2 regions of the Kitasatospora sp. NPDC004615 genome follow, and region 1 is predicted to be linked to the other one. Evidence: riboswitches for the same ligand, from Rfam matches in the RefSeq annotation. Region 1 holds a riboswitch; the other holds the start of a gene.
What was found. Region 1 has a riboswitch for glycine ahead of gcvT (glycine cleavage system aminomethyltransferase GcvT). Riboswitches for the same ligand answer to the same signal wherever they lie in the genome.
Positions count from the first base shown of each region.

Region 2: it holds a riboswitch for glycine, as region 1 does, so the genes downstream of both, gcvP (aminomethyl-transferring glycine dehydrogenase) here and gcvT (glycine cleavage system aminomethyltransferase GcvT) in region 1, are expected to answer to the same signal.

Region 1 is NZ_JBIALQ010000002.1:99,202-104,089, forward strand. Features, by position in the region: gene ACFYS8_RS07385 (enhanced serine sensitivity protein SseB C-terminal domain-containing protein) at 1-626, opposite strand, end outside; gene ACFYS8_RS07390 (enhanced serine sensitivity protein SseB) at 746-1,513, opposite strand; glycine riboswitch at 1,652-1,756, shown strand; gene gcvT (glycine cleavage system aminomethyltransferase GcvT) at 1,906-3,024, shown strand; gene gcvH (glycine cleavage system protein GcvH) at 3,127-3,501, shown strand; gene glyA (serine hydroxymethyltransferase) at 3,518-4,786, shown strand.
Region 2 is NZ_JBIALQ010000005.1:672,718-677,605, reverse strand. Features, by position in the region: gene ACFYS8_RS21075 (MFS transporter) at 1-1,359, opposite strand, end outside; gene ACFYS8_RS21070 (PRC and DUF2382 domain-containing protein) at 1,518-2,531, opposite strand; glycine riboswitch at 2,685-2,791, shown strand; gene gcvP (aminomethyl-transferring glycine dehydrogenase) at 3,010-4,888, shown strand, end outside.

The DNA.
Region 1 (4,888 bases):
CCCTCGGGGGCGTGCGCGGCGGCCCGCTGCACCAGCGCCCGGGCGGCCTCCACGGCCGGCGGCGAGGTGTCGTACAGGTCCAGACCGATCGCCAAGTACGGCTCGCCCAGCACCGGTTGCACCCAGGCCCGGCGCAGCGAGCGCAACGGGCGCACCTCGGCGGCCTGTTGCTCCAGCACGGCGAAGAACTGCGGTGCCTGCCCGGCCGGTTCGGAGATCCGCAGCGGCCCGGCCGGCAACCGGTCCAGGCCGACGGCGATCCGCCGCAGGTCGGCCCACGGTACGCCGATGCCGCCGCCCGGGCGGTGCGGGTCCAGCCACAGGCCCCAGCGGGAGCGGTACAGGGAGCCGGCGATCTCCGGCCCCGACACCACCTCGTGGCCGCGCGCCCAGCCACTGGCCGCCAGCTGCCCCGGGGAGGTCACGCAGGGCGCGTAGCCGTGCCCGCCGACGTCCATGTTCCCGTACTGGGCGTCCGGGCTGCCCTGGCTGCCGTGCCACAGCAGCATCCAGACCTGACCGCCCGCGAGGGCGCGCAGCAGCCCCTCGTACGCGTCCCAGCGCTCCGGTGCGACCGCTGCGAGGGCGCGCTCGATCGCGCCCGGGTCGTCGGCTACTCCCGTCACGTCGTCGCCTCTTTCTCGACTTCCCTCGTCCACCCGTCCACCGCGCGGCGGTGTGCCGGGGCAACCCTATGGGGCGCGCCCGACAACCGTCATGCCGCCGTCCCGGACATCCGGTGGATTCACGGTCTGACGTAGAAGGGCTGTACCCGCCCCAGCATCCAGTCCACCACCGGGTCGGCGACCACGTCGAGCAGCACCAGGTGGACGCCCCAGCTCGGCGCCGCGGTTCCGAGTGCCCGGCCGAGCGCCAGATTGACGTCGCCGGGGTCGGCGGGGGCCGCCGGGTCCAGCTGGACGCCGACGTACAGCAGGGTCGACTCGCCCTCCACCCGGGCCAGCGCCCGGCGGGCCGTCAACACGCCCGGCAGCGCGGCGAGTTCGCCGGTCGCGGCGGCCAGGAAGGCGAGCGGCTCCTGGTGCGGCTCGGGTTCCTTGAGCGCCACCCTGGCGCCCTCGGTGACGCCCTGCGCCTCCCACTGGTCGCCGCGCGGCCCGCGCCGCAGCTCACCCACGCCCTCCGGCGGCACCGGGATGCCCACCGGCGCCTCGGGGTTGACCGCGATGCCGATGCCCAGCGGCAGCCCCCGGGCGAACTCCCACATCGGGGCGATCGCGAACGGGATGCCCGGCACGTGCTGCAGGTACAGCTCCTGCGAGCTGTACACCGGCACGTAGGGCGCGCCCGCCAGTTCGAGGGTCGGCAGGTCGAGTTCGCCGGACTGCGGATCGGCGCCCGACGGCAGCGGGATCCACACCTGGCTGCGGGCCAGCACCTCGATCACCCGGGGTGTCGCCCCCGGATCGCCCAGGGCCGCCATCAGCACCTGCTCCAGCTCGTTGGCCGGCCAGCTCCCGCCTTCCGGAACCTGCCCCAGCGGGATGCTCATCTCGCCCCTCCACACTCACGGTTGCGATCAGGTTAGCGGCGCGCGCGGGTCCCCCGCGGCGGCCGCCGCCGAACCCCACTCCCACCAGCGGGTCCCGGCATGCCATGATGGGCCCGCCCAAACTTCATACCGGCCGCTCGAACCCGCGCGGGAGAGCCGGAACGACCGTCACCAGGTCGCGACCGGCGCCGAAGGAGCAAGTCCTCCCCGGAATCTCTCAGGCCCCCTAACCGCCCGGGCGAGGCAGATCTGGAAAGTGGACACGGCCGCGCCGTGCGCCCACCCACGGTGCAAACCGCCATCCTTTCGGATGGCGGTGAAGCTCTCAGGTTCGACGACAGACGGGGAGGTTCGCCCCAGCCTGCCCGTTTCCAGATCCCGGGAGTCCTGCCGTGTCCCTCCGCCTCACCGCACTCGACGCGCTGCACCGCTCGCTCGGCGCCACCATGACCGACTTCGCGGGCTGGGACATGCCGCTGCGCTACGGCAGCGAGCGCGAGGAGCACCTCGCGGTCCGCACCAAGGCCGGCCTGTTCGACCTGTCGCACATGGGCGAGATCACCGTCTCCGGCCCGCAGGCCGGCGAGCTGCTCGACCACGCGCTGGTCGGCTTCATCTCCGCGCTCGGCGTGCTGCGCGCCCGCTACACCATGATCTGCCGCGAGGACGGCGGCATCCTGGACGACCTGATCGTCTACCGCACCGCGGAGAACGAGTACCTGGTCGTCGCCAACGCCTCCAACGCCCAGGTGGTGCTGGACGCCCTGACCGAGCGCGCGGCCGGCTTCGACGCCACCGTCCGCGACGACCGCGACGCCTACGCGCTGCTCGCCGTCCAGGGCCCGGAGGCCAACGGCATCCTGGCCAAGCTCACCGACGCCGACCTGCCCGGCCTCAAGTACTACGCGCTGCTGCCCGCCACCGTGGCGGACCGTCAGGTCTGGCTGGCCCGCACCGGCTACACCGGCGAGGACGGCTTCGAGGTCTTCTGCGCCCCCGCCGACGCCGAGCACCTGTGGACGGCGCTGACCGAGGCCGGCACCGCCGAGGGCCTGGTCCCGTGCGGCCTGTCCTGCCGCGACACGCTGCGCCTGGAGGCCGGCATGCCGCTGTACGGGCACGAGCTGTCCACCGAGCTGACCCCGTTCGACGCCGGCCTCGGCCGGGTGGTGCGCTTCGACAAGACCACCAACAACGGTGAGTTCGTCGGCCGCAAGGCGCTGGAGGAGGCCGCCGCCGCGGCCGAGGCCAAGGCGCCGCGCAAGCTGGTCGGCCTGGTCTCCGAGGGCCGCCGCGTCCCGCGCGCCGAGTACTCCGTGGTGGACGCCGAGGGCGCCGTGATCGGCCGGATCACCTCCGGTTCGCCGTCCCCGACCCTGGGCAAGCCGATCGCCATCGCGTACGTGGACGCCGCGCACGCCGAGCCGGGCAGCACCGTCGCGGTGGACGTGCGCGGCAAGGCCGAGCCGGTCCAGGTCGTCGCGCTGCCGTTCTACAAGCGCGCCCGCTGACCTTCGCTCAGCCCTTCACCTGCTGTCCCAGCAGTCGTTTCCGGTTCGTCCGCCCAGCGGACGGCCGCGCCCGCCCCTCTTGCGATCCTGGAGAATGACGTCATGAGCAACCCCACGCACCTGCAGTACACCAAGGAGCACGAGTGGCTGACCGCCGCCGTGGACGGGGTGTCGACGATCGGCATCACCGCGCACGCGGCCGACGCCCTCGGCGACATCGTCTACGTCCAGCTCCCCAATGTCGGTGACACCGTCACCGCCGGTGAGACCTGTGGCGAGCTCGAGTCCACCAAGTCGGTCAGCGACCTCTTCTCCCCCGCCACCGGCGAGGTCACCGAGGTCAACCAGGAGGTCATCGACGACCCGGCCCTGGTCAACTCGGAGCCCTTCGAGGGCGGTTGGCTGTTCAAGGTCCGGGTCGAGGCCACCGACGAGCTGCTCGACGCCGACGGCTACGACGCCCTCATCGGCGCCTGACCGGGAGATCCCCCTCATGACGGTTCTCAACCAGTCCCTCCACGCGCTCGACCCGGAGATCGCCGCCGCGGTCGACGCCGAGCTGCACCGCCAGCAGACCACCCTGGAAATGATCGCCTCCGAGAACTTCGCCCCGGTGGCGGTCATGGAGGCCCAGGGCTCGGTGCTCACCAACAAGTACGCCGAGGGCTACCCCGGCCGCCGCTACTACGGCGGCTGCGAGCACGTCGACGTGGTCGAGCAGCTCGCCATCGACCGGGTCAAGGAGCTGTTCGGCGCCGAGCACGCCAACGTGCAGCCGCACTCCGGCGCGCAGGCGAACGCCGCGGCGATGTTCGCGCTGATCCAGCCGGGTGACACCATCCTGGGCCTGAACCTGGCCCACGGCGGTCACCTGACCCACGGCATGAAGATCAACTTCTCCGGCAAGCTCTACAACGTGGCCGCGTACCACGTCGACGAGAAGACCGGCCGGGTCGACATGGCCGAGGTCGAGCGCCTCGCCAAGGAGCACCAGCCCAAGCTGATCATCGCCGGCTGGTCCGCCTACCCCCGCCAGCTGGACTTCGCCGAGTTCCGCCGCATCGCGGACGAGGTCGGCGCCCTGCTGATGGTCGACATGGCGCACTTCGCCGGCCTGGTCGCCGCCGGACTGCACCCCTCCCCGGTGCCGTACGCGGACGTGGTCACCACCACCACCCACAAGACCCTGGGCGGCCCGCGCGGCGGTGTCATCCTGTCCAAGGCCGAGTTCGCCAAGAAGATCAACTCGGCGGTCTTCCCCGGCCAGCAGGGCGGCCCGCTGGAGCACGTGATCGCCGGCAAGGCGGTGGCCTTCAAGGTCGCGGCCACCGACGAGTTCAAGGACCGCCAGCGCCGCACCCTGGAAGGCGCGAAGATCCTCGCCGAGCGCCTGCTCCAGGACGACGTGACCGCCTCCGGCGTCTCCGTCCTGTCCGGCGGCACCGACGTGCACCTGGTGCTCGTCGACCTGCGCAACAGCGAGCTCAACGGCCAGGACGCCGAGGACCGCCTGCACGAGGTCGGCATCACCGTCAACCGCAACGCCGTCCCGAACGACCCTCGCCCGCCGATGGTCACCTCGGGTCTGCGCATCGGCACCCCGGCGCTCGCCACCCGCGGCTTCGACACCGAGGACTTCCGCGAGGTCGCCGACATCATCGGCGAGACCCTCAAGCCGGGCTTCGACGCCGCCAAGGCCGAGTCGCTGAAGGCCCGGGTCGCCGCGCTCGCCGCCAAGCACCCGCTGTACCCCGAGCTGTAACCCCTCCTTGTGACCGCCGACACCTGGCGGTCGCCCGGAACCCCCGGGGCACCACGCACACTGGAACGTGCGCGCGGTGCCCCGTTCCATGCGCAGCCCCCG
Region 2 (4,888 bases), on a different contig from region 1:
GGCGACCCAGAAGGCGTGCTGGTAGGCGTTCAGGGTGGGGAGGTGGACCGGGATGGGGAGCTTGAGGGTGTCGCCGGTGAGGATCGCGGCCATCACGGCGGTGCCGATGGCGCCGCCGACGGTGCGCAGGACGGCGTTCATGCCGTTGGCGATGCCGGACTGCTCGGCGGGGACGGCGCCGTTGATGTAGGCGGGCATGGCGGCGTAGGCGAGGCCGACGCCGAGGCCGAAGACGGCGGAGGAGAGGTAGATGTCGAACTCGGCGTCGTGACGCAGCGCCAGGTAGGCCATGGCGACGGCGCCGAGCAGGCCGCCGAGGACCAGCGGGAGGCGGGGGCCGCGGCGGGCGATGAGCAGGGCGCCGACGGGGGCGGCGACCATGGAGCCGATCGCGGAGGGCAGCAGCATGATGCCGGCGTGCAGGACGGTGGCGGTGAAGCCGTAGTGGGTGAGCTTCTCCGGGGTCTGCGCGAAGTTGCTGATCACCATGAACGAGCCGTACATGCCGAAGCCGATGAGCAGGCCGGAGATGTTGGTGAAGGCGACGGCGGGGCGGGCCATCATCTTCAGGTCGACCAGCGGGTGGGCGACCTTGGACTCGACCAGCAGCCAGAGCAGGGCGACGACCGCGGCGACGGCGAACAGGCCGAGGGTGCGGGTGGAGCCCCAGCCCCACTCGTTGCCGCGGCTGACGGCGATCAGCAGGGCGGAGAGCCAGCCGGCCAGGGTGAGCGCGCCGAGCGGGTCGGCGCCGCCGTTCTTGTCGACGACCGGGTCGCTGGGCACTCGCAGGATCACCAGCGCGACGGCGGCCAGGCCGAAGATCAGGCCCATCCAGAAGATCGACTTGTAGTCCCAGTGCTCCAGCAGCAGGCCGGTGGCGACCAGGCCGAGGCCGGAGCCGACGCCCATCGAGGCGGAGATGGCGGCGACGCCGGCGGTGACCTTCTGCTTGGGCAGTTCGTCACGGACGATGGCGATCGCCAGCGGCAGCACGCCGCCGCCCGCGCCCTGGAGCACCCGGGCGACGACCAGCAGGCCGAAGGAGTGGGTGCACACCGCGAGGCCGGAGCCGAGCACCAGGCCGGCCAGCGAGATCAGCAGCACGGGCTTGCGGCCGCGCAGGTCGCCGAAGCGGCCCAGCAGCGGGGTGAGGACCGCTGCGGAGAGCAGGTTGGCGGTCATCAGCCAGGTGATGTCGGAGCCCGACACCTTCAACTCGGCGGCCAGGCTCGGAAGGATCGGGACGACCGCGGTCTGCACCACGCTGTAGGCCAGCATGGCGAGGATCAGCGCGGGCAGAACCCTGGCGCTTGTGGGCTTGGCGGCCGCGGCGGTGGGCTGTGGTGCCTCACTCACGGGAATCCTCCGGGTTGCTTCAGGCGGGGCGATAGTGCAGGAACTGAAGCAACGATGTCGGGAGATGCTTCACTATGTCAAATATCGAAAGGTGAAACTTTGGCAAAGTCGAAGCCCCGGTCCGCGGAGGCGGACCGGGGCCGGGAGTTGTCGGATCGTCAGACCGGAGAGGTGGCCGGGGACTGCGGATGAGAGTCCCACGGCTGCCGCTGCGAGGCCTCGCCGTCCGCGCCGGTGGTCGCGCCGTGCACCTCCACCTGCTCGCGGCGCAGCTCCTCGCGGACCACCTGCTCCTCGGTGTACTGCTCCACCACCAGCCGCACCCGCTCCACCGGTACCAGGTACTTGCGGACCACCGGGCGCTCCTCGCGCAGCGTGACCTCCTCCACCGCCTCGGCGATCTCCAGGTCGCTCAGCGCCGCCCGCTCCGCCTCCGACACCGGGATCCGCTCCACCCGCACGCGCTCGCGCACCACTGACACCCGTCGCACGACCGCCTCGGTGGTCACGTACTTGCGCAGCCGGGTGGTGCCGATGTTGTGCCACTGGGTGGTGATGTCCAGGCGCTCCTCGCGGCAGGTGATCTCCACCGGCTTCTGCCGCTCCGCCCGGTCCGCCCGCTCCGCCCGGTCCGCCCGCTCTGCCCGCTCCGCTCGGTCCGCCCGGGCGGTCGGCGGCTCGGCGGGGCGGGGCGGCGGTTCGGGTGCGGCCTGCGGGGCGGTGAAGCCGGGCGGCGCGGGGTCCGGGCCGTGGACGGGGCCGGGGGAGGCGGCGGCGGCCGGGGCCGGGGCCGGGGCCGGGTCGAAACGGACGGGTTCGTCGGGGCTCGCCGTGTCGAGGCCGTAGTAGCGGTAGAGCTCGAGTTCCTGTTCGGGGGAGAGGTGCTGGCCCACCCCGAAGTCCGGGGACTCCTTGATCAGCGACTTGTCGTACGGGACGTGCAGCTCGTCGCCGGAGAATTCGCTGGTGGTCAGCGGGACGAAGGCGTCCCGGCCGAAGATTCCGGTTCGGACGGCCGCCCACTCGGGTACGCCGGTGGTGTCGTCCAGGTACACCTCGTCGACCGTGCCGATCTTGTCACCGTTCCGGTCGACCGCCTTGTGTCCGATCAGGTCGCGCGGATCGATATCGGTCTGCACGCTGTCCTCCAGCTGCTGCTCCTGAGGGAACATCGGGGGAGCGGTCGGAGGAGCGTGCCGGGCCGCTGTTTCACACCAAAAGGCACGTTCCGGACGGTGTCACTCCGGGTGCCTCCGTCCGGGGCGGATCGTGCGGCCGCAGCGGTGATCGTCCAGGTCGGCGCTGGTACCCTGGGCGGCGACCGCCGAGCCCGCTCGGGAGAGTCCCGGACCCGTTGGAAAGCGGGGATGCGGGACGCCGAAGGAGCAACCCCTCCCCGGAATCTCTCAGGCATCCGTACCGAACGGGATCAGGTCACTCTGGAAAGCAGGGCAGGAACGTCGGCACCGAAGCCGCCGGACGCTGTCCTCGCCGACGGTGCAAGCCGACCGGGAACCACCCCGGGCGCGCGAAGCTCTCAGGTACCGATGACAGAGGGGGAGGCTGACGGGTTCGTACGCCCGGACGCTTCCACAGCGGCCGGCCGGCGTGCGTCCCACCGCCGGTCCGCGACCAGGAGGCTTGACCCCCATGAACGCCCAGCCGACGCTCACCGAGCTTGAGCAGGCCAGCCCCTTCGAGCACCGCCACATCGGCCCCGACAGCGACGCCCAGCAGAAGATGCTGGCCCAGGTCGGCTACACCTCGCTGGACGAACTGTCCGACGCGGCCGTCCCCGACGCCATCCGCAGCCTCACCGCGCTCGGCCTGCCCGCCGGCCGCAGCGAGGCCCAGGTGCTCGCCGAACTGCGCGAGCTCGCCGGCCGCAACCAGGTCCTCACCTCGATGATCGGCCTCGGCTACTACGGCACCTTCACGCCGCCGGTCATCCTGCGCAACGTCCTCGAGAACCCCGCCTGGTACACCGCGTACACCCCGTACCAGCCGGAGATCTCCCAGGGCCGCCTGGAGGCCCTGCTCAACTTCCAGACCATGGTCGCCGACCTGACCGGCCTGGCCACCTCCGGCTCCTCGCTGCTCGACGAGGGCACCGCCGCCGCTGAGGCGATGGCCCTGACGCGGCGCGTCACCAAGGTCAAGGGCGGCGTCTTCCTGGTCGACGCCGACACCCTGCCGCAGACCCTCGCCGTGATCGAGACCCGCGCCGAACCGACCGGCGTCGAGGTCGTCACCGCGGACCTGTCGAACGGCATCCCCGCCGAGATCGCCGAACGCGGCGTCTTCGGCATGCTGATCCAGTACCCCGGCGCGTCCGGCGCGGTGCGGGACATCAAGCCCGTCATCGAGCAGGCCCACCAGCTCGGCGCGGTCGTCGCCGTCGCCGCCGACCTGCTCGCCCTCACCCTGCTGCGCTCGCCCGGCGAGCTCGGCGCCGACATCGCTTGCGGCACCTCGCAGCGCTTCGGCGTCCCGATGGGCTTCGGCGGCCCGCACGCCGGCTACCTCGCCGTGCGCGCCGAGTACGCCCGCAACCTGCCCGGCCGCCTGGTCGGCGTCTCCGTCGACGCCGACGGCAACCGCGCGTACCGGCTGGCCCTGCAGACCCGCGAGCAGCACATCCGCCGCGAGAAGGCCACCTCCAACATCTGCACCGCCCAGGTGCTGCTCGCCGTGATGGCCTCCATGTACGCCGTCTACCACGGCCCCGCCGGCCTCGCCGACATCGCCCGCCGCACCCACCGCTACGCCGCCGCGCTCGCCGCCGGCCTGCGCGCGGGCGGCGTCGAGCTCGCCCACGAGGCGTTCTTCGACACTGTGACCGCTGTTGTTCCGGGGCGTGCGGACGAGGTTGTCGCCGCGGCGCTGGCCGGTGGCGTGAACGTGTTCCGGGTGGACGCGGACCAGGTCTCGGTCTCTTGTGACGAGACGACGACCCGTGAGCACCTGGCGGCCGTGTTCGCCGCGTTCGGTGTGACGGCAGAGGTGGTCGAGGACGCGGACGCGCTGCCCGCCGGGCTGCTGCGTGAGGACGAGTACCTCACCCACCCGGTCTTCCACAGCCACCGCTCCGAGACCGCCATGCTGCGCTACCTGCGCCGCCTGTCGGACCGCGACTACGCGCTCGACCGCGGCATGATCCCGCTGGGCTCCTGCACCATGAAGCTCAACGCGACCACCGAGATGGAGCCGATCACCTGGCCCGAGTTCGGCCAGCTGCACCCGTTCGCGCCGGTCGACCAGGCCGAGGGCTTCCTGACGCTGATCCGCGGGCTGGAGCAGCAGCTGGTCGAGGTCACCGGCTACGACGCCGTGTCGATCCAGCCGAACGCGGGCTCGCAGGGCGAGCTGGCCGGTCTGCTGGCCGTCCGGGCGTACCACCGGGCGAACGGCGACACCCAGCGCGACGTGTGTCTGATCCCGTCCTCGGCGCACGGCACCAACGCGGCCTCGGCGGCGATGGCCGGCATGCGGGTCGTGGTCGTGAAGACCCTGGCCGACGGTGACGTGG